One region of the Paenibacillus sp. FSL R5-0766 genome, then DNA from elsewhere that is predicted to be linked to it. Evidence: riboswitches for the same ligand, from Rfam matches in the RefSeq annotation. Region 1 holds a riboswitch; each other region holds the start of a gene.
What was found. A riboswitch is a leader RNA that binds a small molecule or an ion and turns the genes downstream of it on or off. The one in region 1 is predicted to bind thiamine pyrophosphate.
Positions count from the first base shown of each region.

Region 2: it holds a riboswitch for thiamine pyrophosphate, as region 1 does, so the genes downstream of both, MKY66_RS17635 (thiamine phosphate synthase) here and MKY66_RS02330 (ABC transporter substrate-binding protein) in region 1, are expected to answer to the same signal.
Region 3: it holds a riboswitch for thiamine pyrophosphate, as region 1 does, so the genes downstream of both, MKY66_RS04550 (ECF transporter S component) here and MKY66_RS02330 (ABC transporter substrate-binding protein) in region 1, are expected to answer to the same signal.
Region 4: it holds a riboswitch for thiamine pyrophosphate, as region 1 does, so the genes downstream of both, thiC (phosphomethylpyrimidine synthase ThiC) here and MKY66_RS02330 (ABC transporter substrate-binding protein) in region 1, are expected to answer to the same signal.

Region 1 is NZ_CP150227.1:493,842-501,226, reverse strand. Features, by position in the region: gene MKY66_RS02345 (MFS transporter) at 1-1,203, shown strand, start outside; gene MKY66_RS02340 (hypothetical protein) at 1,623-2,057, opposite strand; gene MKY66_RS02335 (phospholipase D family protein) at 2,261-3,550, opposite strand; TPP riboswitch at 4,090-4,202, shown strand; gene MKY66_RS02330 (ABC transporter substrate-binding protein) at 4,424-5,464, shown strand; gene MKY66_RS02325 (MTH1187 family thiamine-binding protein) at 5,681-5,971, shown strand; gene MKY66_RS02320 (ABC transporter permease) at 5,971-6,729, shown strand; gene MKY66_RS02315 (ABC transporter ATP-binding protein) at 6,767-7,385, shown strand, end outside.
Region 2 is NZ_CP150227.1:4,110,482-4,117,866, reverse strand. Features, by position in the region: gene MKY66_RS17665 (hypothetical protein) at 1-969, shown strand, start outside; gene MKY66_RS17660 (hypothetical protein) at 1,032-1,517, shown strand; gene MKY66_RS17655 (hypothetical protein) at 1,534-1,932, shown strand; gene MKY66_RS17650 (hypothetical protein) at 1,929-2,480, shown strand; gene MKY66_RS17645 (hypothetical protein) at 2,467-3,450, shown strand; gene MKY66_RS17640 (ABC-F family ATP-binding cassette domain-containing protein) at 3,589-5,139, shown strand; TPP riboswitch at 5,215-5,324, shown strand; gene MKY66_RS17635 (thiamine phosphate synthase) at 5,516-6,211, shown strand; gene thiO (glycine oxidase ThiO) at 6,229-7,385, shown strand, end outside.
Region 3 is NZ_CP150227.1:992,834-1,000,218, forward strand. Features, by position in the region: gene MKY66_RS04540 (pectate lyase) at 1-9, shown strand, start outside; gene MKY66_RS04545 (copper amine oxidase N-terminal domain-containing protein) at 195-1,148, opposite strand; TPP riboswitch at 1,315-1,425, shown strand; gene MKY66_RS04550 (ECF transporter S component) at 1,868-2,461, shown strand; gene MKY66_RS04555 (ABC transporter ATP-binding protein) at 2,462-4,033, shown strand; gene MKY66_RS04560 (energy-coupling factor transporter transmembrane component T) at 4,008-4,802, shown strand; gene MKY66_RS04565 (PQQ-binding-like beta-propeller repeat protein) at 4,905-7,208, shown strand; gene MKY66_RS04570 (ATP-binding cassette domain-containing protein) at 7,340-7,385, shown strand, end outside.
Region 4 is NZ_CP150227.1:754,721-762,105, reverse strand. Features, by position in the region: gene thiC (phosphomethylpyrimidine synthase ThiC) at 1-1,658, opposite strand, end outside; TPP riboswitch at 2,080-2,193, opposite strand; gene MKY66_RS03540 (IclR family transcriptional regulator) at 2,342-3,085, opposite strand; gene MKY66_RS03535 (alpha/beta hydrolase) at 3,445-4,470, shown strand; gene MKY66_RS03530 (Fe-Mn family superoxide dismutase) at 4,621-5,901, shown strand; gene MKY66_RS03525 (hypothetical protein) at 6,049-6,273, opposite strand; gene MKY66_RS03520 (lipoate--protein ligase) at 6,344-7,198, opposite strand.

The sequences.
Region 1 (7,385 bases):
TATTTCCTGATTGGACTTGCCCACGTTGTGCTCGGTTCCATTCTACCGGTTGCACTTGAACATTACGGCAAAGATTATAGCCAAGGCGGAACGCTGATCTTTGCTCAATTTGCCGGATTCCTGGGTGGTGTATTGTTATCTCCATGGCTGAACAGACGCTTTGGTAAACGGGGAGGCCTGTTAATCGCCACAGCGTTGCTCTGTATTGCAGAATTATCCTACATGCTGCTGCCACCATGGGGCTGGATGTTCGTCATTGCACCCGCGGCCGGCTTTGGATTCGGAATGGTTGAAGCTGTTATTGGCACCATTATCATCGCTGCAATCAAAGACAATACAGCCGTTGCCATGAGTCGACTGGAAGTGTTATTCGGGATTGGGGCGATGGTCATGCCGCTCATTGCAAGCGGTCTGATTGCTGCCGGATACTGGCGTCTCTCCTTTCTCGTTGTTGCGATCTGCGCAGCGCTGACCTTTGTTTTCTGGGCGAAAGGATCATTCGGTGAACTCGATAAGTTTCTGGAGCGACAGAGTTCAAATCATGCTTCCGTAAATACGCACTCTGCTGGGACATCGGGTGAGATGCATCCCGCATCTGCAAGTACATCCAGTCCAACCTATCGTGGCCGTAACAGGACTCTTCTGGTATTATTCGTTCTGTTCTTCTTCCTCTATGTTGGCACAGAGATGAGTCTTGCGAACTTCATGCCGGCGATCCTGATTGAGAAAATGAACATGAAGGAAGCCGGAGCAGCCCTTAGTGTCACCTGTTTCTGGATTGCCATGTCCGTGGGACGACTCTTCGCCGGGTATATCGCAGAGAAATTCCAATACCGCGTCTATGTTCTGTACAGTTGTCTTGCATCTGTTCTTTTGTTAATGGTATTTCCATTTACAAACCAAATCTGGTCTTCATTTCTCATCATCTTACTGCTTGGACTGGCGATGTCAGGGATATTCTCCATTGCCCTTGTCTTTGCCAGTAAACTGCTGCCCGGAACAGAAGAATCCACACCCAGCATTTTGATTGCCTCAGGTGGGGTTGGCGGTGCCATTCTGCCTTTGACTACGGGATGGAGTCTTGATCATCTGGCGGTTAATCAGTCTGCATGGATGCTTGCGATCTTTGCAGTTGGCCTGCTTGTCATTAGCGTAATCACGTATCAATGGCAGAACAAACATATAGCCAATTCTGCGACTTAACAGTTCTGTGTTGATCCAGTCCTGAGGATTAGAAATACCTATTAAAGAAATTGTAATGTCTACTGTCATGACCTGACGGTGGACATTTTTTTGTAGCGTTACTTTGTATAAAGAACCTAGCACACGTTATTTATCTGCATTTTAGGATATTTGAAATCTAACGAATCCTAGAGACGTTATTATAGATAATTATCTCAAATTCAAGGTCTCGTTGCAGTTTTTTATCATAATAACCCGCTGAGATTCGTTAGATTTTTTATTCCCTAAAAATTGGCCTAATAAGATGTTCTCGATTCGTTAGCGCTGTAATCGTGGTGGAAAGTATCCTATCTTTGCCTCAGATCACCTTTCATTACAGGTAAGAATACGATCTATTCATTTGCACACGATTGCCCAGGAAATACTTAGGGCCAGCCGAATCACACACTTTTGTTAACGACAGGCATTACGGGCCCGTTATCCTTGATGAATTTACCGAATACATATCGGACGAGCGGTCCCAGAATGATTAACTGATATGGAAGCGCAAGGCTGAAGTTACGAGCAATGGTATGGAGATACGTACGGAGTACGGATGACCCACTTAATTGATCAGCGAGATATGCTGAAACCATCCCATACAAGGACATGATCAGAACCATGCCAATCACCATAAAAAATGACATGGCGAGTACACCCAGAATTTTGTTGGACTTGTCAAAGGGTAAGGAAAAAGCAATCTTTCTCGCTATAGGTCCGACAATGAAGGACTCTACCACAAACGCGATGACAAAACATAATATGAATTGAAGCAGTATCTCAAGCGGGGACATCTTACCGAGTAACCCACTATGCCATAAATTGAATGTCATCATGACGACAACCATTCCTGTACACATCATTAATCCGAAAATAATTTGTTCCTTCTTGCTTGTTGGCAATTCTCTCATCCTCTCTGTTTACCTTCGTAATTATAGAGATGAGGAAACCCTCCACATAAGTGAACATTCTGTGAACAAATCTGATTTTTCCAAATTAAAATTTATGGAAGTAGCTATATCTAATAGCTGGTTCTTTCCTACAACAGAAATCTCCAGAGAAAAGACAGTTTGGATAAAGCTGTGATTGCCATTCGTTTGAAAACAGAGCCTTTCTGATTCGTAGATTCTGCTAGTTGCTCACCTTTATTCACACGTGTACTAAGTGTACGTTTGATATCCATAGCTTCTGTTAGTTCGTTGGCGAATGCAGAACCAGAAATGACCACAGCAGATTCGGTATTTAGAAAGGCGGATCTGGGATCAAGGTTATACGAACCAACCATGCTGAGGTAATCATCCATGACAAATGATTTGCCGTGTATGGAATAAGGGCCTTGGTATTCATAAATGGCCAGATTGGTATCAAGCAACCGTTTCTTAGAGCTTAAGTATCCCGCGAAAGCCAAAGGGTTAGGGGTCTGCTGGATTGAATTGGTTAACATGACCCATTCTGCTTTTGGATTCATCGACAGATGTACGGCTTTCTTCATTTTCTTGGTAGGAATGGCATATGGCGTCTGAAGGTACACTTTCGACTTTGCTTGATTGGCGAAATGAACAAATGCTCTCCACATGGTCGGGTCTTTATACAGCCTCTGGATTGGATTGTGAATGAAAGCGACGTGGTCGGAACGAAGAGCCCCTTGAGCCCATTCCTTCGGCAACACTTTAACAAAAGGATCGCTCTCAGCCTGAGCTTTTTTATATAACTCAGCCAGCTGATCCAGCTCTTGTAACCCCTTTGTATGATGCTGACGTTTGGCATGTTTTTCTGGTTTGGTGAATGGATGTTCCCATAACCGATCTATATATTTTTTCATTTCAACAACCGTGCTGTTTTTATTATGGTTTGGATTGTAAACAAGGACATCCCGATCGAATACATAGTCTTTTTTGGGTTGCAATGCCATGTATCTATCACCAATATTTTGGCCGCCAATGATGCCATATGTGTTGTCGACAAGAAAGATCTTGTCATGCAGACGGTTATGCCATGTCCATGGCATAACTATGTTGAGTGGTTCATAATACCTTAACTCCACATTGGGGTGAGCTGCAATGGCATCTGGAATATCACGCAATTCTCCGCGCATGTTGTGAAAAATCCCGTCTAAAATGATTCGAACATGAACACCCCGATCAGCCGCATCGAATAAAGCAGCAAAAAAGAGTTGAGATGTTTTTCCTTTTTGGATGGAGTAATAAGCCAGGTCGATGCTTGTTTTCGCCTCTCGAATGGTCTGGATTCTCACCTGACCGGATTGAAAGCCGTCCTCCAAGAGCAGTACGCGATCTGTCGTACTTCCTGCTGTTAACAATTTTTGCATATCCGTATTTTCAATAGTAGATGGAGACGGAACCAAAAATAAAAGGTAAGCTGTGAAAAAAACGTAGACACAATAGGACAGAATAATTGCGAATATGGTTTTAAGGATCATTCAGTACGCCCCCATATGTAAAAAATAATTATTTATATAGCAGTACTATCTCCTTTTGTATCTAAATTATGTTGTTTAAATGAAGCAAGCGTCTCCGGTCAAGGTCAAACGATCAAAAGCTGATCACTGAAATAGGGAAAGCAGCCCTGATGCGATGAGATATCAAACATCGGATTTGATCCAAGTTTTTGTTGGAAACCTTCCAGATCCTCAGCACTGAGGCTATGGCCCACTCGATGCTTTTGCAATCAGCCAGATTTCCTTATATGATTCGCCACGATAATTATTGAAAATAACACATCTAAACAGGCTGATATACATATGTATAACGGCCTGTTTGATAATTTCATACGTGTCCCCATCCAGTTCCTGACTGGACACGTTCCACCTGCTGGCCTATAATTACACCTAGTAATGCCCGTAACTTCATAGTTTCCCAGGGGAGTCGGAATTGGCCGGCTGAGAGTGTATCCCACCAAGATACTAACCCTTAGACCTGATCTGGATTATGCCAGCGTAGGAATCGGAGTATATCGAAATGGCACAGCCCTATGGCTGAACGCCACCTCTCTAACGCCTGCACGCGTCCCGGAATACGGGACGCTTTTTTAATGTTCTTTTATATAGCCAGAGAGCTAAAAAAAGTGACGTTATCCAGATCTCAACTGGTATAAATCTGTCGATTTATGCAAGATGATTGGATATGAAGCCAAGGAGTACCCCGGGCCAATCGGCCGGACATACCGAAGGAGAGAACCACAGATGAAATGGCGTAAAACGATGGGATTGTTGCTCTTATGCGTGCTTATGGTGACTGTAGCCGCATGTGGTGGCAAAGAAGCTGCCCCAGCTGGGCAGAACGGCAACACAAATACGGAAAGCAGCAACGAAGGTGACACTGCCGCCCTGAAAGATATTAAAGTGGTGCTCGACTGGACACCAAATACGAATCATACCGGCCTGTATGCGGCTGTAGATCAAGGTTTTTACAAGGCCGAAGGCTTGAACGTGGAGATTGTACAACCAGGTGCCGGTGGCGCAGATACGATGGTTGCCTCCAATGAAGTGCCTTTTGGCGTAAGTTATCAGGAGAGTGTAACTCAAGCCCGCACACAGGGTGTTCCATTGGTCTCCATCGCAGCAGTTATTCAGCATAATACATCTGGTTTCGCTGCTCCGGCGGATCGGAATATCAAGTCACCGAAAGACTTTGAAGGTAAAACCTATGGCGGTTGGGGTTCCCCTGTGGAAGAAGCCGTGATGCAATCCATTATGGAAGGCGACGGAGCTGATGTATCGAAAGTGAAAAATATTAACATGGGTGACGCTGACTTTTTCACCGCAGTGAAACGGGATATTGATTTTGCGTGGATTTTCTACGCCTGGACGGGTATTGAAGCCGAACTGCGCGGGGAACCAATCGACATGTTATATGTGAAGGATTATTCAGATGCATTGGATTACTACACGCCTGTCCTCGTAACCAACGAGCAGACGATCCAAAACGACCCCGAGTTGGTGAAAGCATTCCTGAAAGCCACCTCCGAAGGGTATCAATACGCAATTGATCATCCCGAAGACGCAGCAAACATTCTGATCAAGGCCGTACCGGATCTGGATAAGGAATTGGTACTGGCAAGCCAGAAATGGCTTAGTCCAAAGTACACAGATGACGCCCCGCGCTGGGGAGAACAAAAACAGGAAGTGTGGCAAAACTACACTGACTGGATGTTTAGCAAAAAACTGCTGGATGAACAGATCGATGTGAGCAAGGCATATACGAACGCGTTTTTACCCCAATAAAAATTGCTTAAGTTTAACTTTTTTACACAAGAACGAAGAGTGCAGAACCCATCTGAAGAAGCGAAGCGCTCACCTTTATCCCCGGATTTCCTCCATTAGAATTCATTAAAGAAATCCGGGGATAACAGTGATCGGAAGAGGGTACTGCAATCGGAGTGATAAGTGTAAACCTGGTTCAATTCATGCAATTTATCACGAAAGGAGCCGTGATCTCTCATGGCAAGCACATTACTTAGCATTCAGGTTATCCCGAAAACGCCAAATGGCGAGAACTCTTATCCTTACGTAGATCGCGCCATTGAAGTTATTCAGCAATCCGGCCTGAAATATCAGGTGAACGCACTCGACACCACGATCGAGGGGGAACTGGAGGAACTGCTGGAGGTTGTCCGTAAAATGCACGAGGTACTTGTGGAGGCTGGCAGCCCAAGCATCATCTCCCAGATCAAAATTGCCCATAGCCCTACTGGCTTCAGCATGGATACCCTGACGGAGAAGTATCGCTAATGCATGCCTATTTCAAAAGTGTATGGCCGCCCATTGTGGCGGTTATTCTCTTTATAGCGATATGGCAGGGAGCCGTCTCCCTCTTCCATATTGAGAAATGGATGCTGCCTGCACCGTCCGACATCGCCCGCGAAGCGGCAACTCAGGCCGAGCGACTTGGCATGCACGCCTCCGCAACCATTCAGTTAACGCTGATCGGATTCGCGGCTGGCACGGCGGTCGGATTGCTGATTGCGATGGTGCTGCATTTGGTCCCTTTTCTCAAGTCAGCCCTGTATCCTTTACTTATTCTTAGTCAAAATATCCCGACCATCGCGCTCGCACCGCTCCTGTTAATCTGGTTCGGATTCGGGCTGCTGCCCAAGCTGATTACGATCATCCTGGTCTGTTTCTTCCCCGTTGCGGTGGCGGCTATGGACGGCTTGACCCGTACTGACGCGGCCATGATGAACTATATGCGCATGGCTGGTGCGAAACGTCATCATATCTTCTGGAAGCTGGAGCTCCCCCATGCGTTGCCATCCGTGTTCTCCGGTGTCAAAATCGCCGCTACCTATAGTGTGATGGGAGCCATCATCGCCGAATGGATTGGCGCAGACAAGGGTATTGGTTATTATATGATGCTGCAAAAGTCAGCTTATCGCACCGATCGTTTATTCGTGGCGATTATGATTATTGTCGCGCTCAGCTTGCTGCTCTTCCTGTTCATTGCCCTGCTGGAGAAGCTTCTCGTGCGCTGGCGGCCACAGAAGCGATAGTAAAGAAGTAATCTGTATATTAGGAAGTGATGACCATATGAATTGGCAACAGGACGAACACGACCAGCCTGAACGAGGAGCACGCGCAATGGAGCCAAAGCACGGTGAAAAGCTTCACCCGGCTACCCCTGATCGACCTGCCAATACTGCTCCGGTTCCGCCTGCATTGGACGTCGTTGACGTTCATGCTTCATTCCGCGAACGGCGAAGCAGGTTACCGGTTCTGAACGGCCTGTCCCTGACCGTGGAGCAAGGCGAGTTTGTCGCTATCGTTGGGCCATCCGGCTGTGGTAAAAGCACCCTTTTCCATATCATCGGTGGTCTGCTTAAGCCACAGGAAGGCCAAGTACTTATGAACGGTCAGAATGTAACGGGACAGCGTGGCAAGATTAGTTATATGCCACAACAGCCTGCTCTTTTCCCGTGGCGTACCATTGAAGACAATGTACTGCTTGCTGGTGAAGTAGCTTCAAGCGCTCCCCCTCGGGCCGAAGCACTTGCAGAAGCTCGTAAGTGGTTAAGTAGCGTGGGTCTTGCCGGATTCGAGCAGGCATACCCTCATATGCTGTCGGGCGGAATGCAGCAGCGTGCGGCATTTTTGCGCGCCCTGCTCAGTCCGCAGGAACTCATGCTGCTGGACGAACCTTTCAGCGCGC
Region 2 (7,385 bases), 3.4 Mb from region 1:
CAGTACAGTCAAACGATACGGCTCATGAGGGAGAGCAGTTCAGAGTTGAAATATGAATGGCTTGCCATTCGACGAGTGATGTTATTCGCAGGTTGTTTGGTCCTTACAATGGCTTGCATCTTGCTGTTGCACCAGGTTGAACGTAACCACATCTTGCATGATCCGATCCGGGATGATCGAATGTTTGGTGCAATGGCTGAAGCGGATCTCAGGAAAGCTGAGGAAAAAACAGCATTAGATCAATCCGTGCTGAAAAGTGTAGAAATGAACCGAGGAGCTACATATGAAGAAGTCTCCAAAGCGTTACAGCAGTTATCTCCCTTTCAGTTGGACCATGATACTCAGGCTGAGACGATCGCGCGCATTATGCAGAAACTTGAGGTGTATAACAAGCAGTATGTACGCTGGTGGGAAATGATTATAGCCATTCTCATGGGTGCAGCAGGGTACTACATGCCCGTATGGCTTATGATATTTCAGCGGAAAATGCGAAGGCTGGATATGCGACATGAAATCTATCAATTCCAGACAGTGATATCCATTTTGCGTGAGATGGACCGAATGTCAGTCGAGGAGATATTGGAATGGCTTAATCGATTTGCCGTCATTTTCAAGCGCCCGCTGCAAAAATGTTTGTTGCATTTTGAACATGGACCAGAGCTTGCACTTGAACAATTAAAGGAAGAGGCGGGTTTGCCCGAGTTCCAGCGACTGGTTGATAAATTGCAGCTTGCCCTTGGCAAAATCTCAATACGTGAAGCCTTCGATGATCTCGAGAGCATGATGGCATTTTATTTTGAACAACGCAAGCAGGAGTACAGCAAAATGATAGATGTCAAAGCATCATGGGGGAGAACTATTGGATTTACACCTATGTACGCCCTTATCTTTTTGTATCTGGTTATTCCATTGGTCGGTATGAGTTTCTTGCAGATGAGCATTTATTATGAGCAAATTCAGAAACTGTAGCACAATTCATCTGTGTGACAGTCTGAAATAGTTTAATAACTTATAACTTGGGAGGATTTATTATGAACAATGCATCAAGCGCTTTAAAGGTGGCAGCAGGGATATTTTTAACAATCGCTTTGATCACAATTGTAGTTCTGTTGTTTATTTCAGCTCAGGAGGCAACCAAGACGGCCCAGAACAATTTTGCTGATATCCAAACCGAGTTGTCCCAGGCTGCATTTACAGTATATGACGGAACAACCATCAGTGGATCACAGGTAACCAATGCGCTGCGTAAATATGCGGACAAGGATCAGTTCGGTATTCAAGTCATTACAGGTAAAAATAAAGCGGGTCAATGGTACGGTAATCAATTGAATATTTCACAGGATCTCAATAATGCGGACTACGGCTCGGTTATTGCACCCGACGATAAAGTGGGGATTATTAACCAGACCATGAGTGAAAAAGACAATCAATATGTCAATCCAAGTGGTAAATTCAAAGCCATTATCGTAAAAGACCGTTCTAACGTGGTAAGAGGGCTGATCTTCCAGCAATCCTGACAGGAGTTGGTATAACATGTCCCGGAATACACAGCATCTCATGTTGTTTTGTACGGCGGTTGTCCTGTTTTTGACAGCCTGCCTGTACGGGCAACAGAATGTTAAGATTTTATCAGCGGCCTTGAACGACAGAGTACAGACAACAGCAGGCATGGAAGGTCGACTGACAACAACACTGCATACCACTAATCCGGATCAGTATAGTGGTGCAGAAGTGTTGCATACCGTGAGGCAGATGACTGGTACAGGCATTCCTGTGGAGGTAGATGGGACTTCGTATGTGATCGATCCACTTGTCAGCAAAACAGCGACGATTCCTGTCCAGCTCGATGCCACCTACAGACCGGAGTTTATACGAAATGAAGCTGGAGAACTGCTCAAGATTGTTTTTTGGAAGGAGACCAGTGTGAATTGATTAATGCCGCGTCCAAGCTGCTTGCCGTATTGCTCGCAGTCCTTTTGCTCTATGTGTACCCAGCTGCTGAAACAGCCGATCGGCAGGATGATATAGCACGTATGACGGCTATTCAGAATGTAACACGTTTTGTTGATGCTGTCCGAACGAAAGGGTATATTTCACCTCGAATGTTGGCTGAGTTTGAGGAGCAACTGGCCCAGACGGGCAATGTGTATGAGGTGTCGATGGAACATTTACATAAGAAATATGTACCTCACTATACAGACCCGATGGACAATAACAGTTTTACCGGGACCTATGAGGTAGTGCAGGATGGATATTATGCAGCTCAGATTCGAGAGAGACTATTCCCATCCTCAGGTGTGATACCGGTTGATGATCCTGGCCGAAGATATACGTTGACCACAGGGGATTTTTTCACCGTGACGCTCCAAAATACAAATCGTACACCTTCCATGCTCATTCGTGAATGGTTGAGTGGTACGGCTCAGGCTTCAGCGGTATTTGTAACATACGGAGGTATGGTTCTCAATGAAGATTACTGAGCTTTCCATTGTATTCGTGCTGATCTTTTTCCCGCTTTTCTGGATCATCTCACTCCATACGCAAGATGCCGAGGAGGCTCAATATCTTGGTCAACGATACAGATCTGCACTTCAAACTGCAGTCATGGATGCAGGTGCAGTCATGCATCAGAATGAGAAACAAAATGATGAAGCGGGTTATGATTCAACCAAGTTTGTTAAAGCGGACAAAGAGCTTGCCTTGTTAACATTTACTCAGACGATGGCTTTGAATATGGGGATTCAGGATGATCCCGCAGCTATTCGAAACATGTTTAATTACATTCCTGCCGTGGTTATTCTGGATTATGATGGCTATTATATGTTGTCCACAGAAACAGAGATGACGGGTAACCTTGAAGATTCTTTCAGGCAAGTGTGGAGCCCCAAGAAACCTTATACATATTCAGATTCTAATGGTAACAGTATTAACTTTACACTGGACGACTACGTATATGCCTATGACGCAAACGCAGGGAAATGGATTGAAGGATTTCAAAAAGAACTGGCCTCAAGCGCACAGATTCCTTTACTTCAGAATACCAGCGTATTTGAGCAAGTTAGACAAAGCCGGATTGTGACTACTGTGCAGGATGATCTGGCTGATGTGATTAACCGCCATAATGAGTTTGCCAGAAAGAACGGTATTTCCTATACTTTTACGATGCCCCTGATTGCGCAGGAAGAATGGTACAACTCCATTAACGATATAGGGATTATGGCCTTTATCCAAGGTATAGGTGTGGGTGACCAGAAGATCAACAATTATGCGATCGGTGGAGGCAGACTTGTGAAGAAAACGGCCATCGTAGGTGGGGTAGATCCTTTAACGGGTATCAGGTACTATTACCCCTCCACATGTGGTAATGGTTACCGTGCTGAAGAGGTGTTCACAGACGCAAGACAAGCAGCTGCACAAGGCTATTTCGAATATAAATGCTCTAATCGTTAGGTTAGCCTGTATGACAAAATCATGTAAGAGGTTCCTGAACTGTTTACATTACTTTCAGAAAAGACTGGACCTGTGCTAGAATAGGGTTTCGGAACAATAACAAAAGTAATGTCTAATAGATAGGAGCAACCTCATCTTATGAGTTTATTGTCAGTAGAGAACGTAAGTCACAATTTTGGAGATCGCACGTTATTTAAAAATGTATCGTTTCGTTTACTTGCCGGAGAGCGCGTAGGACTTGTTGGTGCCAATGGTGTGGGTAAATCCACATTAATGAACATCCTTACCGGTAAATTGCTTAAAGATAGTGGAAAAGTGGAATGGACACCTAAGGTCCGTTATGGATATCTGGATCAGCACACGAAGCTTACCCCAGGCAAAACCATTCGTGACGTGCTTAAGGATGCATTCCTTCCGTTGCTTGAATTGGAAAAAGAAATGATGAATATTACGGACCAGATGGCAGATGCAGATCCAGATAAGCTGGAGCAGTTGCTGGAAGAGATGGGCGATATTCAGGAACAACTGGAACAGGGCGACTTTTATCTGATTGACGTAAAAGTGGAAGAGATGGCCAATGGTCTTGGTTTATCCGCAATTGGTCTGGATCGAGATGTCGCAGCTCTAAGTGGTGGACAACGTACCAAGGTGCTTCTTGCCAAGCTTCTGCTTGAGAAACCTACAGCTCTTTTACTGGATGAGCCGACCAACTATCTGGATGTAGAGCACATTGAATGGCTGTCACGTTACCTGAAGGACTACCCACACGCGTTTCTCTTAATCTCCCATGACACGGAATTCATGAATGAAGTCGTAAATGTCATTTATCATTTGGAATTTGCCAAATTAACGAGATATGCAGCGAACTATAACAAGTTCCTCGAGATGGCTGATATGAATAAAGCCCAGCATATTGATGCATACGAGAAGCAGCAAGAGTACATCAAGAAACAGGAAGATTTCATTCAGCGTAACAAGGCACGTGCTTCAACTTCAGGTCGAGCGAAGAGCCGGGAGAAACAGCTGGACAGAATTGAACGTATTGATCGTCCAGATGAAGCAGCTAAACCAACGTTCAAATTCAAGGATGCCCGTGCGAGCAGCAAAACGGTCTTTGAGGGCATTGATTTTGAAATTGGATATACGTATCCTTTGCTGCCTAAGATGACAATGACAATCGAACGTAGTGAGAAAATTGCTATCGTAGGTTGTAATGGTGTGGGTAAATCGACACTGCTGAAAACTATCCTGGGCAAAATATCTCCACTTAGTGGAAAGACCTTTTTGGGAGATTATCTCGAAACGGCCTATTTTGAGCAGGAAGTTCGTGCTGGAAATATCACGCCGATTGAGGATGTCTGGAATGAGTTTTCACATTTGACCCAGAATGAGGTCCGAGGACATCTCGCTCGCTGTGGGTTGAAAAATGAGCACATTACCCGTCCGCTTAACATGCTGAGTGGTGGAGAGCAAGCCAAGGTTCGTTTATGCAAACTCTTGATGCGTGAAAGCAACTGGATTCTATTCGATGAGCCGACAAACCATCTGGATGTCACAGCTAAAGCGGAGTTGCAGCGTGCTTTGCAAGAATTCAAGGGAACGGTGTTACTGGTATCTCATGAACCTGATTTCTACGAGGGTTGGGTCACCAAAACATGGAATGTCGAAGAATGGTCTGAGAAAAACTAGACGATTCAAGACAATGTTTAACAGAAATGACGGTGACAAAAAAATCCGTCTATGGTAACATAGGCTACAACTTCATATGAACACTAGGGGGGCCGCACGATGCGGCTGAGATGGAAGAATGCGATTCCGGACCCTTTGCACCTGATCTGGATCATACCAGCGTAGGGAAGTGGCGAGCGCGTTTCAGTGAATGACGTGAGCAAACGGCAATTCGAAGGATTCAACCGTCTGTTTAACGAATTGAAACATGCAGTTGCGTGTATAACGTTAAGGCTATAGAGTCTATAGCTTTATTGCACGAAATGAACTGTATGTATCAGTCAGTCATCTGGTCCTATAATTAATACGCAGCCACTCCCCTACGGGAGTGGCTTTTTTGTGTTTTCATAGCATTCATGTCTGGAAGGAGATGAACAGTACGGTATTTTCTCATGAACATGTACACGGATCATTTGAACTGCATGTTGTATCTACGGGTGCAGGGGATCAAGCATCTTTTGTAAAAGCTGCAAAGAACGTGTGGCCTTGGGTGGACTATATTCACATACGAGAGAAACAACTCTCGTGGCAACAAAAGATCGCTTGGGCTGAAAGTCTGCGTGGTGTTGGCGTTCCATCTTGTCGTATCGTTATCAATGGTTCAGAGCTGCCTTCACAGAATGACATCCATGGCGGTGTACATTGGGGGCAAGATGCAATACGTAACTATAACCCTGCAGCTATAAGCAATGTGCAGCGACTTCGTCTGGGTGTATCTGTTCATTCAATCGATGAGGCAAAAATCGCTGAAGAACGGGGAGTCGATTACCTTTTCTTCGGGCATGTCTACTCAACCAACAGTAAGCCTGATCTTGAACCAAGAGGATTATATGCTCTGGCTGAAGTGTGCTCTGGTGTCTCCATTCCTGTCATGGCGATTGGGGGTATCGAACCGGGAAACATTCACTCTATTCACTCTGCAGGCGCACAGGGAGTCGCTGTGATCTCGAATGTATGGGCGAGCGATTCCCCGGATCGGGCGGCTGCATTATTAAGGCAGGCTATCGTTGGTACAGAAAGTTTGAGCCGCTGAATCAAGGAGATGAGCTGATGAAGAAGATCATTACTGATAGACCGGATAAGGTTCATGCCGAAACCATTATTGTAGGTGGAGGCGTCGTTGGTTGTGCCATTGCTTATGAGCTTGCCTCTCGTGGACAAGATGTACTGTTGGTAGAGCGTTCAGCAATCGCGGGAGGAACTTCGTGCGCCGCGGCTGGAATGCTGGCAGCAGACAGTGAAGATTTTGCTCATCCTTTGATGGCTAAGCTTGCCAGGCAGAGTAGACAGTTACTTACCGAGCAACAGGTGCTGATGGCTACACTCAGTGAGGTAGAGACTGGTCTGCAACGCCAAGGATTCCTAACTCCTTTTCGTTCATACAGTGAATTAAGTAGTTATAAGGACAATCGGAAGTCTGCGTTGTCTACTTCTGCTGATGAGGTGTGGTGGGATCGTTCCGTTGTGCAGCAGGAGGCATCATGGCTTAACAGAGATACGTATGGAGCCTATTACAGACCTTACGAGAGTGAAATTCTCCCAGTCCACCTAACGAAGGCATACGCCGAATCCGCTCAAGCAATGGGAGCACGGGTAATGGAGGACATACAGGATATACGTGTGCAAGCAAACGAACACGGTGTGCAGGGAATCACCACATCGATCGGTGAGATGAGATGCAAACATGTCATTATAGCGGCTGGATTACAGAGTGAAGAGTTGATGAGACATGTGAATCTGAGCTTGCCTGTGTGGTCGGTAAAAGGTGAAATAGCCGCCGTTCAGTTCTCAGATGAACATGCAGGGTACAGACCTGATAGAACGGTGTATGCAGAGGATATCTATATAGTTCCCAAAGCCAATGGAGAAGTTTGGCTCGGGGCAACCAGTCTGCCAGGCAGAACGGATCTGAACGTTTCTGTACAGGGTGTTCAGAAGCTATTAACTGCGGCTACCCACTGGGTGCCTGGGATGAAAGAAGCACAATTTTTGCGGGCGTGGGCAGGCGTAAGGCCGGCAACTCCGGATGGTCTGCCTTATATAGGTGCTTGCGAAAGTGTTCCTGGGCTGTTTGCCGCCTTTGGACATTACCGTAACGGTATTTTGCTCAGTGCGATAACAGGCAGACTAATCGCTGAATTGCTCGTGGGCAAAAGCTCAGAAGAGCTCGGAATTGAGGCGCTGAGCCCTGAGCGATTGAACAGAAA
Region 3 (7,385 bases), 500 kb from region 1:
CAATATTAAACAGAAGATTGAATCGCTTGAGTTGTTAAAGGTTTAAGCCCCGCTTGTGACTGGAAGTAATTTGGAATATAACGCTAAAAAGAGCGTCCCAAGGTCATTGCCACACTGACTTTGAGGGACGCTCTTTTGTAATGCAGATGTCATAGTATAGTTCTGCTGAGCAATATTTTATAGCGGAGGCTCAATTATTTTTCTCCCGGAACTTCAACAATGACTTTGCCTTTCTCGGGGGCAACAGAACCGGTATCGATGGAGCCCAATTTGTTCATGATCTCGTAAGAGGTTTCTTCAAGCATGTGAGAGTACTTAAATGACACGAGTGTATGACCTGCTACGGAAGGACGAGTCCCTGCTTCAGCAACGGCTTTGGTTTTAATAAAGAACAGGTCTCCGATGGTTCCAGCAGTTTTGCTGATGTTGGCCTGCCATTGTAGCAGGGCACTTCCATTTTTAAGGATATAATAGCTGATCAGATCGTTATCCTCAACAACGAAGAAACGATCTTTTTTACCTTGTTCAAAAATGTATTCAATGGAGGAATCCACCGGACCCAAAGGGTTGCGAATGTCCAGACGTGCTTGTCCCAGTTCAGAGAAGCGTGGCAGATGCAATGCGGCTTCACGTGCCACAGTCAGATCGGAACTGTTATATTCTTTTACAATCGTAGCATCTGTAGTGTAAATGTAAGCTTCCTTGGCCTTCTGGTTCCATTGCACCTTGGCACCAAAAGCTTCACCGATGGCACGGAGCGGAAGCATCGCTTTACCATTCACCAGAATCGGCGCGGAGGATAATGTCGCATTCTGACCGTTTTTTTTCATTGTTTTGCTGTTAGGTGTAAGGACATACTTATCGCTGCCTGTGCTAATACTGATCTCTTTTGTTTTGTTATTGTAGCCAAACGTATAGTTGCCAAGGAATTGAAGCTCCGTCAATGCCACGTACGTAATACCCTGCCGTATGACAACATCATATTGAGCTTGAACATTGTTAATATAAGCTGTCGGTTTAGGTTTAGTTGCTGCGGCTTCCGCCACAGTGGATGAGAGTAAGGCTGGTGCCGTGCCTGCGGTGAGTATCGAAGCGGCAAGGACCATTTTCCATGTTTTAAGCTGCCAAACAGAGTTGTAATTTTTCATCAGTATCAATCTCCCTTCTAATGTTTAAGACGGACTGTATAACCTAAATGTTGCATATTATGGAAAGTGAATCGTTAGATATCCCCTTCCTTTTACCCCAAATGAAGCATGATGATTCTTCTAGGGATTGCCACAAATACCCATCTGATGTACATTAGAAGCAATGAAATAAGTGAACCGGGAGCTCAATGAAGTTGGGCTGAGAGAGTGGCCTTGTGCCGCTGACCGTACATCTGATCTGGGTAATGCCAGCGTAGAGAACATGGATTTGCAATATGTAAGGGTGAATTGTGGGAATGAACAACAGACCTCTTTGAACTGTGGTGGTGTATCTGCCAGGGCGGAGGAGAGCTGGTTGATATTCCGTATTTTCGACATCCATCCAATACATCATTGTGAGGATTGTACACTGTGCGTAAGGCCTGCCCGGAATCGGGGAGGCTTTTTCTTTTATTTTTAGAGGTTGTTCAAAAAGTCTGCTTTTGATTACGAAGGATGCCTGACGGCATCATCAGCATCGAATATGGAATTCAGCCGAAATAAGCGGGAGGCTTACGAAGTATGTTTCCTTTGGAAACATTGCGGTTGCTCACGTAGTTTTCCCTACGCTCGGCTACTCCATTTCTAGCTTCATCCTATCTTCTTGGTACTGAAAACCAGTCTTTTTGAACACACACTTTTACAACCCCCACAGGGAACAAAGGAAGGACGTAGAGAACATGGCAACAACAGCAGGCAACAAGCGATTGAAACTAACGGATATTCTGGTAACCATCGTGATCGCAGTAGTGTTTGGGGTGATTTACAAGATATGGGGACCTACATATGACTTGATGAAACCATTTGGCGTTCATGCGGAGCAGATGATCTATGGCATGTGGTTTATGGCGGGCACGTTTGCTTTTGTTATCATTCGTAAACCAGGCGTGGCTATTCTTGCCGAAGTTGCGGCTTCAACGGTAAGTGCTTTCTTGGGTAGTGAATGGGGCATGTCCACACTGGTGTATGGTCTGTTGCAAGGATTGGGAGCTGAGATATTCTTCGCCGCATTTTTGTATCGCAAAACCAATCTGTTTGTCACCTGTCTTGCAGCCGTAGGAGCTGCAGCGGCTTCGCTTTTGCTGGATTACCAGTACGGATATATTGATTCACTCTCGGCCTGGAATTATACGTTATTTATCGGGTTCCGCTTCATTGGAAGTATTCTGATTGCTGGAGTGTTCGCTTATTATCTCGCCAAAGCATTGGAACTGACCGGTGTAACACGCTCACTCAGACCGGTATCCAAACAGGATTATGAGGCGCTGGATTAGATGAGCGGAGAGGGGAATTCGCAAGCGGTAAGTGTAACTAATCTAAGATGCAAGTTCCCGGGAGAGAAAGCCTTGGTATTTCAAGGCTTGTCTCTTTCTGTGCGTCAAGGGGAGAAAGTGCTGTTGCTTGGCCCAAGTGGCTCCGGTAAATCGACGTTATTGCAAATTCTGAGCGGTCTGATACCACGTTCGGTTGAGATTCCGATGAAATGTGATGATATTCAGGTTCCCGCCCAAGCAGGAGTGGTCTTTCAAGATCCGGATACCCAGTTCTGTATGACCTTTACGGATGAAGAGATCGCATTTGTTCTGGAAAACCGAAATATTTCGCGTGAAGAGATGCCTGCTCTGATTGAATATTATCTGAAACAAGTGGGGTTATCCTTTGAACAGAATCGTGTATTGATCCAGTCCATGTCTCAGGGGATGAAGCAGCGTCTTGCAATTGCTTCGATGCTTGCCATGGACCCGGAGGTATTGTTTTTGGATGAACCCACTGCACTGCTGGACGATGAGGGGACTTCCCAGGTATGGGATACCGTCAAACGGATCGCCAGTGACAAAACGATCATCATCGTTGAACACAAAATAAACGAGATTGTGGATATGGTCGACCGCATCATTGTGTTGTCACCTGAAGGAAAGATTGTGGCGGATGGGCCAGCACAGCAGGTATTTACGGATGAACGGGGCAAGCTGAAGGCTTATGGAATCTGGTATCCGGGTGTGTGGGATGAGCACGAGCAGGCAGCTAAGGAAGAAGAGGGAAGTGCTACTGGAGAGCTTCAAGTGTGTGTGGATCACGGCATCTCAAGTTTGGAAGCACAGCAATCGTCTGGCTTATCCGATACACCGGGTATATCCCCCATATCTCACGTCTCATCCTTATCACCTGTATCACCCGCCTCTCAGCCTGCACTGGACTTGCAGCAGTTCACCGGATGGCGTGGGAAAACACCCTTCATTCAGGTGGAACAGGCCAAAGTATGGCATGGAGACTGGATTGGTATTGTCGGAGCTAATGGAGCAGGCAAGAGTTCATTGTTGTTATCTCTGATGAATATCCTGAAAACAACAGGTCATTATGAGGTGGAAGGTCAGCCTTCTGGCAAAACGGAGCAGCTTGCAGATCGAATTGCGTTTGTATTTCAGAACCCGGAGTTTCAATTTGTGACCAACACGGTCGCGGAAGAAGTGGAATTCTCATTACTGGGGGGCAGGCTTACAACGGAAGAAAGACTTGCCAGAACTGATCATATGTTGAATCAATTTGGACTAATCGACCTGTCCGAGCGTCATCCCTACCAATTATCGATGGGGCAGAAACGACGCTTGAGCGTTGCCTCTGCACTGGTGAGAGAGCAGCGAATACTGCTGTTGGATGAACCTACTTTTGGACAGGATGCCCGGAATACGTTCGCCATGTTAGCACAGCTGGAGCAATTGCGGAGAGAGGGAACAGCCATTGTTATGGTTACCCATGATCGTGAAATTGTAAAAAGATATTGCACCCGAATCTGGACGGTAGATGAGGGGAGGTTATCTGATGCAACTGTCGTTTCCTCACCGTGAAACCTGGCTTCATAACGTCAATCCGGGATTAAAGATGATCATTCTGACGATGATGTTTGTCATCGTTATCCTCATTCACAATCTGAATGTAATGGCCAACGTAGCGTTGGCGATGATGCTGTTACTGTGCTGGACAGGTCATCCGTGGTATAGATTGATGCTGTACGCATCACCATTCATTCTGGTGTTTATCTCCACGTCTACAGGTATGATGATGTTTGGTAAGGGTGAGACCACATGGTATAAGTGGGGATTGATTCACATAACCGAAGAGAGTTTCTATCGCGGTCTACACTTGGGTTTTCGCTCGTTGAGCATGGCAGCGGCTGGCTTGCTGTTCGGACTGACAACGAAGCCGGTAAGGCTGTTTTATTCCCTGATGCAGCAGTGGCGGCTTCCTGCAAAATATGCCTATAGCTTTCTGGCCGCGATGCGCATGATCCCGATTTTGCTGGATGAATTCCAGACGCTCCGTTACGCTATTCGTATACGTGGAACACGGCAACGTGGCTCTCGCTGGAACGTGTATGGTACACTCAAGCGTTACGCTATTCCGCTGCTGGCACAGAGCATTCGCCGTGCACAGCGAATGGCGGTAGCGATGGAAGCGAAAGGGTTCACAGATGGCGCGAGCCGAACGTATTACATTCAGATTGGCTATTCGCGAGCTGATCTGTGGTTTGTATTTTATTATATCCTCACCTTAACAGCTGCTTATTACATCGGGGTTACCTTTCCTTATCATGCTACGATGGTGGATGTAAGGTAATATTGGGAGATAGATAGAAATATATTGAGGTAAACAGTAACTTTTTCCTTTTTTTCTGCGTCTCTATTGGAAATACCTTCTAATGGATGGGGATGAACGAGAGTGAAGACGGGTCCTGACAGGCAGAGAACGGGGTACAAATGGATTACCATGACTGGATTATCAGCTGCGCTGTTGACGGGATGGATGCTGCTGGATTCCAAAATGGTCGTGCTTGGAGGACAAGCTTTGGTTACAACACCACAAGCCTTGGGGGCAAGTTCTCAAGTCTTATCAACACAGTTGGCCTACAAACAAGGAGAACCCGTTACACTCATGAATGACATTCCTCTGTTCAAAAACAGAAGGGACGGCAGTGTGGCTGCTGACCAGATGGGGATTGAATACTATACATCAAAATACGAAAAGTATACGTTGGCCTCGGTTCGAGGCGAGTGGGTGCAGCTTAAGTCAACCGATCATGGAGACTTTTGGCTGCCAAGTTGGTATGCCTTGAAGGAGAGCAGAAGCATGACGGAAACAGCTCCCCAAAGCTTCACGCTCCAATCAGGCAGCAAGCTGTATCTGGCTCCAGATAGTTCTACAATCTGGTCTAGTGAGAAAGCGCTAACAGATCAGGCTGTTATTGTTGCAAAGTGGAAAGGATGGTATGGGGTCTCCATTGCCCCACGAGTCTGGAATAAAGAATCCTTCACGTATCGGCCAGGACTCTTCTGGATCAAGGCACAGGCTATAGAACAGCGGATGAATGTGGCTGATAGCTGGTTCCAACAGGATGCATCGCTGCCAACTTCGGTTATACGCCATCTGACAGATGTTAAGCTGAACAAGGCAACCACATCCAAACAAGTGGCTGGGTGGTTAGGCGAGCCGGATTGGAAAGAGAGTTCAAGCAATCTAAATTTCACGGGTGATTCAATGAGTATTGGACAGACCTGGAGATATGAGCGGGAAGATGCGCAATTTCTGGTCACATTCAACAGAAATGGCAGACTGGTCAGAACACGCTGGAATTTAGCACAGGATAATCGAAATGCTGTCGTTTCCGATTGGAACATCAGTCGGGCGGATGAATATGGGTTCACAACAAAAATCTATGGCACAACACTGCCAACGACAATCCCTTGGAAACCGGTATGGACCAACCAGGGGGATATTAACTACACTTTTTTACAAGCAGCCACGGATGATGTACTCCTGATGAAAGGGGATGACGGTGGATTTAGCGGGGATTACTACGAAGGTTCCATATATGCTCTTGACCGACATTCGGGCCAGAAATTATGGGGGATTAATGGGGGCTTTGGAAGACAGCAGGCAGAGGTGGATGCAGAGCGCCAATACGTTACAATCTACACCGATTATGACCCTGACAAGAAAAAATACGTGGATCGTATTCGTCATCTGAACTTGAAGAGCGGAAAGGTCATGTGGACGTACACTCCTAAGCAAAATTTTAGACTAAATGGCATCACCGCTGCTAAGAACGTTGTGGTTGTGGATAACCCGGTTGTTGAGAGCTCAAGCAACAGTTGGTTAACGGTTCTGGACAGTGCAAACGGAAAAACATTGTGGACGCGAAAACTGGCTACGGGTTATGAAATATTGAACAAGAGTGCAGATGACCCTTATGTGTTGTATTGGGAAAAGAATAAGCTGGTTGCAGTCGATCCGCAATCGGGCCGAACCGTATGGAGCTTGAAGGGCAAACGATCCACCATAGAACAATTTTGGAATGATCCATATACTGGTGGAATTGAACGTCTTGATCCCTTTGCAACCACGAATGCTGAAAGATGGCTATCACTAGATAATCAGTGGCTTCTGCTTGATCTGAACACGGGGAAAAAGCTTGCCCAATTCCCTGCTCGGGTAGGACAGAGATTTGAGGAGCTGAATGATGGCATGCTGTTGATCCGTGAGAACAAGAGTGGCAATCATTACGGAGAATATGAAGATTTTACAACCACCCTGTATGATGCCAAGACAGGCAAAACACGCTGGACGCTCAAGGGCAAGATTGAACGAGGACTGGTGGAAGAGGATCAGTTGTATGTGATTAAGAATGGCTACCCGGCGGCTGTGGATTATAAAACGGGGGAGACGCGTTGGAATGCCAAAGATACGATTGCAACACTAAGGCATCCGACGAATCAGGGAAGTTATCTGGTCATTGATGATCAGTTGCTGCTGCCCATGGACGAGGACTGGTTGGTATTGAATAAAAATAATGGAGCATTGTTAGGTCGTGTACATGACGTTGTGATGGGAAACCCGGAGCATCGCGACCGGGATGCGAAGAATGGAATGATTAACCGGATCGGCAATGAAGTGTACGTGGGTTCGTCCAACGGACGTTTTCGTGCATATGAAGCCAGCCGCCTTCAGGAGGCAATCTCACCTTAAAAGCTTGTCTCGTAAGGGATGTTGATTTATTATAAATGAACAGGCTTGCTCGCGCTCCGGTTATCGGCTGTGCGGGCTTTCTTCATGTGTTCTTGAAGAACCATGCATGATCATTCACGGGAGGACTCTCCATGATCTCATTATATGGTGTAAGCAAACGTTATAACGAGCGCGTTT
Region 4 (7,385 bases), 260 kb from region 1:
GGTCCGCACATGGAGCAGAAGTGAGCTTCTTTGGCTCCTTCTGCTGGCAGCGTCTCATCATGGTAGGACAGCGCACGTTCAGGGTCCAGTGACAGGTTGAACTGGTCACGCCAACGGAACTCGAACCGCGCTTTGGACAATGCGTCATCGCGGCGCTGGGCACGTGGATGTCCCTTCGCCAGATCGGCAGCGTGGGCCGCGATCTTGTAGGCGATGACCCCTTCCCGCACATCATCCTTGTTGGGCAGGCCCAAATGTTCTTTTGGCGTAACATAACAGAGCATCGACGTGCCGAACCAGCCAATCATGGCCGCACCAATGGCGGATGTGATGTGATCGTAACCCGGGGCAATGTCGGTCGTCAGCGGCCCCAGCGTATAGAACGGTGCTTCTTTACATATCTCCATCTGCAAGTCCACATTCTCCTTGATCTTATGCATCGGCACATGCCCAGGACCTTCGATCATCACCTGCACATCATGCTTCCACGCGATCTGCGTCAGTTCCCCGAGCGTAGCCAGTTCCGCCATCTGTGCTTCATCATTCGCGTCGTAGATACTGCCAGGACGAAGTCCATCTCCCAGCGAAAACGCCACATCATACCTTTTCATAATCTCGCAGATTTCTTCAAAATGAGTGTACAAAAAATTCTCCTGATGATGCGCTAGACACCATGCTGCCATAATGGACCCACCGCGAGACACAATGCCTGTCATCCGCTTGGCCGTCATCGGGATATAACGCAGCAGTACACCTGCATGAATCGTAAAGTAGTCCACGCCCTGCTCTGCCTGCTCAATGAGCGTGTCACGGTATAACTCCCAGGTCAGCGCTTCCGCTTCGCCATTCACCTTCTCCAGCGCCTGATACAGCGGCACCGTACCAATCGGCACAGGTGAATTACGGATGATCCATTCCCGGGTGGTATGAATGTTTTTGCCTGTGGACAGATCCATCACCGTATCCGATCCCCAGCGTACCGCCCAGGTCATCTTCTCGACCTCTTCCTCGATGGAAGAGGATACAGCAGAGTTGCCAATGTTGGCATTGATCTTCACATGAAAATGACGACCGATCAACATCGGCTCACTCTCCGGGTGATTGATGTTAGACGGCAGGATGGCCCGTCCACTCGCCAGCTCTTGCCGCACAAATTCCGGTTCCACGCCTTCACGAATGGCGGCAAACTCCATCTCTGCCGTAATGACTCCCTGCCTCGCGTAGTGCATCTGGGTCACACAGCGGCCTGTCTGTGCTCGCAGCGGTTTGCCTCGTAATCCGGGGTACTCTTCAGCGCCGGCTCTCTTCCCTCCGGGTTTCAGTCCGTTATCCTCCGGTTTAACTGTACGGCCTTGGTAAGCTTCGACATCGCCGCGCTCTGTGATCCAACGTGTGCGCAGGGATGGCAGACCTGCACGGATATCCGCATGAAATGCGGGATCGGTCATCGGGCCGCTCGTATCGTAGACACGCAGCGGTTCGTTATGCTCCACCCCTTGGGGAGTATTCGTGTCATGAAGGGCTATTTCACGTTCAGGAACAGCAATGTCTGGCCGTGAGCCCTGAATGTAGACTTTGCGGCTGCCGGGAAAGGGCTGAACCCGTCCGGCCGCCCCTGTTTCTTTTTCCACCTGCTGATCGTTATGTTCCTGTTCCATCGCTTGTTGTCCCGTTTGATTTCTTGTACTCATGTTCACTTGTCTCCTCCTCAGTGTTCGTTCGCTTGTTTGGTTGGTTTCATCATTAGGTCACTTACGTACCTGTCCCAAATCATGCGCAATGCAGAGAAGAAAGAGCGATCCTACACCAGACCAGGGGAGACATTATTTATGTACAGTTCACAACAGACCGAAGGCTGCCGCAGATCATGGATCTATGGTGACTTCCCTCCTCATCCAAGCCCACTTTCGCAGGTTATTGAAAAAGAGGCCCATAGAATCCGCGCTATATCGCCTGTTCCCTGTATATAAAAAAGCCGGTCCCCGAAGGAACCGACTTTTAATGTCCATCACCAATAATGCACCTTTATGAAGCTCCTTAACGGAGCCCTACAAGGGTCACATCATGTGGTGGTTGTGGTCATATCGCCGATTACTTCCCTACGCTGGTATGATCCAGATCAGGTGCAAAGGGTCCGGAATCTCATGCGATTCCGTCTCAGTCCGGACAATTCGGACTCCCCTAGTAACGTTAACAAGTTGCGGCATACACATGCCGCAGTTCATATTCAATGATGCTGGCTCCGCTGGGCCGTCCATAACAGAGTAGCGCAACCGGAACATAAAAACAACCTTTATATTCCAGAACACCAACTCAATTGGAGAATAACCTTACCTCAACATCAGGATAACATGAGCCCCATTTGCGTAGCCGCTTCCTTTAGCACAGGTGCGTATTCATGCAATGTCTCCTGTGAGAGTCGGCTGACAGGCCCTGAGACCGAGAGTGCGGCTGCAATATTGCCTCTGCGATCCATAATCGGTACAGATACCGCGGCAGCTCCCGGCTCACGTTCCTCATAACTCGTCGCATATCCGTTATCCCGGATATCTCCCATCTGCGCCAAATACACCGCCGGATCAATAAACACCGGCCATTCAGGCCCATTCATCAGTTCTTCACGATCCTCATCCGTGGCAAACGCCATCAAAACTTTGCTGGAAGCGCCCACAGACAGCGGCAGTCTAACACCAACGGGAGCAACTCGGCGAATCGCCTGATCACTTTGCACAGCTTGAATCCGTATCCTTTCACTCCCATCACGCAGGTACAGACTCACGGTCTCCCCCAATCGATCTCTCAGTCGCTCCATCGCAGGCAGCAGCAGAATAGCGGGATCATCACTGCGGGACATGTGAGCCGACAATTCCCAGATTCGGATGCCAAGTCTGTACTTCTCTGTTGCTGCATCGCGGATCACGAACCCTCGATCCTCCAGCGTAGCCATCAAACGGTGCACTGTACTTTTGTGCAGGCCAATCTGGCTGGCAATTTCGGTGAGTCCCAGATCACTGCGTGTGGTAAAACATAATAATATATCCAGCGCCCGTTCCACAGCCCGGACGGTTAACTTGCGATCTTCCATGGCATGATGCCCTCCTCATGTTTCATCACATGAAACTTGGTTACATAAATTATATGAGAAACGGTCTCATCTGTAAACCAAAAAGAGCCAAAATCAAAATATGCCAACGTGTAAATTTTTCCTTTTTATAAGACTTAATCCCCTGTAATTTACACACTAAGGTAATGTTACCCATATATCTTAAGAACTATATAACAATTGCGTAACAAATGCCCTCAATCAATTGACTTTGACTATATTGGAACATACGATAAAGATATATTACATTAAGATATCGCTCTGAAGCAGGCTCTGAAATCGACGCAATTCTCTTTTCATGTCGTTGTTATCTTCAACTGAACTTCAAAGGAGGGGCATTCATGTATCCAACATCCCAGAGCGAAGCCCCGCTGCAGACAAAAGTGTCCGATCTGCCCTCTTCCCTATCACCGAGGCTGATTCGGTTCAAACATATTATCGTAGCGTTGCTGCTCTCCGTTGTATTTTTTCTACTGTTTTGTTTTATTGCACTGCATGGTTATATCGCATGGGTATTATCCAATCCTATTGTAGCGCCGGTCTTCTCCAATCCAATGCAGGCCAAGAACATGAAGTACGAAGACATCACGTTCCCGGCAGCAGATGGCAGCCGGACGATGCAGGGATGGTATATACCTGCTGACAACGCTGCAAGCAAAACGATTATTTTCAGTCACGGCTATGGTGCCAATCGTGAAGAAACATGGGTACCCATGTATGACCTGGCCCACTATGCCCATCAACTTGGGTTCAACGTGGTCATGTTCGATTATGGCTTCGCCTCACAGGTGAACAAAGCTGTAGCCACAGGTGGCAAAGCTGAGTCACAGCAATTGCTGGGTGCCATCCAGTTCGCCAAGCAGCGAGGTGCGCAGGAACTGGTTGTCTGGGGTTTCTCCATGGGTGCCGGTACGGCCCTTCAAACTGGACTGATTACCCAGGAAGTGGATGCGATGATTCTGGACAGTACGTTCCTGCTTGAGCCGGATACGCTGTACCACAACATTCATAACCAGATCGATCTCCCGCGTCAGCCTACACTCGAGATCATGAATCTGTTGTTCCCTGTTCTGAATGGTACCGGATTACAACAGATTCCATACCAGGAAGTGAAAAAGGAAGATTATCCGTTCCCGATTTTCTTCATCCATGGCACAGAGGACGAGAAGGCGCCTTATCCAATTGCGGAGCATCTCGCCGCCAACCAGACCAATCCATACTCCGATGAATGGATTGTCCAGGATGCGCATCATGAGTTGATCTTCCGGGAGCATCCAAAGGAATATCTGCGCCGTGTCTCAACTTTCCTGAGTCATGTAACGAAAACAAGCAGTGACGATGTACAGAACACGAATAGTGGAGAATAACCAAATTTCAATCATCCGAATTTTTTCAGAGCCCTCAGGGGCTCTTTTTTTGCACTCATAGGACAACAAGCTCGCGGAATATACTCTTGGGACGCATGAACAGACGGTCTGCATGCAATGAATTTGATCTGAAGGAGGTTCAAAATAAAGATGAACTGGTATGGATATGGTCACCTGCTGCCTCTGCGGACATTGGAGGAAATCCGTTTCTGGAAAGAGCAGGAGAAAGAACATACACTCGTCATTCGTGCCCTGGTTCCTGATCTGGAGCCCCCATACGTCAAGCTACTGGAGGAATGGGAGGTTACCTTTGCAAACAGTGAGCGAGTAGCCAATCAGCTTTTAAAACAACTATTGCCTGGAACCCATCCGCCTGCTCCCTACATGGTTCGTTGTATCGATCAACTTGTGTTGGCAGCTCGGCAGCAATCGAGAGAGTTCATCAAACAGCTATACGTTCTTCTGGAGCAAAGTGCTGCTGTGCAAGCTGTTCCGCTTGCCAAAGTACTCATTCTGCATTTTATCCGCGAGTCGGAGTATTTTCTGGGCGTATTGGATACGCTTGGCCAACCTGGCATTTTGCGTGAAACGGATTCGGAGCCATCACTTTTTCTGGAAAATGCGTTGCATACGTCAGAGTCAGGAAGCGTCCATCGCCAAGCTTCAGAAGCTCCAACTTCTCCAGAGGGAAATGTAAATGCACCTGCCGGTTCAGCTCATATCCAATCCGCAACCATTCAACCACCTTCTACCGGAACAACACAAGCCACACCCAGCTCTACAGCACCTCCCGTAAAAGAGAAGCCGGTTCCCATCGGAGGACACACACTGCCGCCTCTCCCCTATGCGTACAATGCGCTAGAGCCACATATTGATGAGCTGACGATGCGTATCCATCATGACAAACACCATCAATCTTATGTGGACGGACTAAATGTAGCAGAGAAGAAGCTGGCGGAATCGAGAAAAAAGAATAACTTTGAACTCATCAAACATTGGGAACGTGAACTTGCCTTCAACGGGGCAGGCCACTACCTGCATACGATCTTCTGGACAATTATGAATCCTGCTGGCGGCGGCAAACCTTCCGGTATGCTGGCAGAGCAGATCAAGCGGGATTTCGGAAGTTATGAAGCGTTTAAGAATCAATTCACGGAAGCCGCGAACAAGGTGGAAGGCAGTGGCTGGGCGATGCTTGTCTGGAGCCCGAGAGCACATCGTTTGGAGATTTTGCAGGCGGAAAAACACCAGAACCTGTCCCAGTCCGATATCGTACCGCTCCTGCCACTGGATGTGTGGGAACATGCCTACTATCTGAAACATCAGAATGAACGCAAAAAGTATATTGAAGACTGGTGGAACGTTGTCTACTGGCCCGCTATTGCCGAGCGTTACGAAACGGCACGCAAGTTGTTGTGGCCGCCTTATTAAGCTTGGGGTTAGATGGATTAGAGAAAAAAGAGATATCTCCAGCCGAATGACTGAACGATATCTCTTTTGGTGTAGACAAAAAAGCAAGCCTCTTGTAAAAAGAGACTTACTTGTATTTTGAGAGACTTCCTATTTCTAAATGTTCACTTAAGAAGCACAGCCCTCGCACGCCACATAGTTGTCGCCAACCTGTTTGCTAATGGAGATCAGATCGCCCAGCTTGATATCAGACTCATCTGTAAACTCCAGATCGGCTATACGTGCAACGATCAGTGCAGCAGCCTCTTCCTTGCTTGTTGCCATTTGGCTGAACTCGGATTTTTCGCCTGTTGATACAACCTCATATAAATACGTATATCTCAATGTGTCCATCCTAACACTCTCCTTCCGAAATCACATCATATCATCTCTATTAACCAATTCCAAGCCCTAGTAAAAAGTGTTAATCGTAGCGCAGCTTCATCTGCTCAGCTGTCAGGCGTACTTCTTCAGAGCCAACGCTAAGCACCCTGCTGGTCTCCGCCTGTGGATAGTGATCGCGCAGTGTTCGAACCAAAGCCGCAGTATATGCCGCTGCTGAAGGTACACCTGCCAATTCTTTCAGACTTGCCATCGTGCCAGGCTGAACATCGGGATATCCTTCACTCGCCCCGCCTGCTGCATGCTGATAGAATTGTCGCACATCTGCTGCCAATTGATCACCCTGACCGTCCACGATGATAAAAGCCGTAATGATATACGCCTTTGCCTGCCTGCGCTGGGCAATACCACAGAATTTCAATCCACCTACACTGACATCATAATCTCCCGGGCAAAAAGCACCCTGAACCTCGCCAGTTTGCGCCTGATTCGACCACTGCGTTAGCGACTCGGCAATAATCGAAGCCATCTCCCGGAAATCATCATGAATATTGATGGCATGTCCGGGATTAGGCAGAATCAGCGACACATTAACTACCCCTGGGTTCAAGGGTACTGCCGCTCCACCGGAAGGCCGAACACAGACCGCTGTCCCTTGGCTTCTAATCTGCTCCATCGCTTCTACAGCCTGTGGCAACCTGCGGTCACGCAGACCCGCTACAAAGGCATCTGGGTGTCTCCATATATGTGCAATAGGTAGATGCCCTGCCCCAACCCGCCTGCACATAACTTCTTCCCAAGCAAAAGCTTCGAGTACACTACTACCTTGTCGCATGAGTGGTGTCTCCCAGATTTGCAGACGCAATGAAGCCTGTTGATCTGCCTGTAGTCCCTTTTCCGGCTGAACCGGATGATCTGAATGGGAAGGTACACTCATCGTTCCATTACCTCCGGCTTAACGAATTCATATGTATCCAGTATACAGGAATGACAACGCATATATAAATAAGCCGGTTCCCAGGGAACACGGCTTATTTATATCACATCCTATGGCTTAGAAACTGCTGCTTCCAAAACCAAAGGAACTTACACATCCGACTTGTCCAACGAGTAGACATACCTGA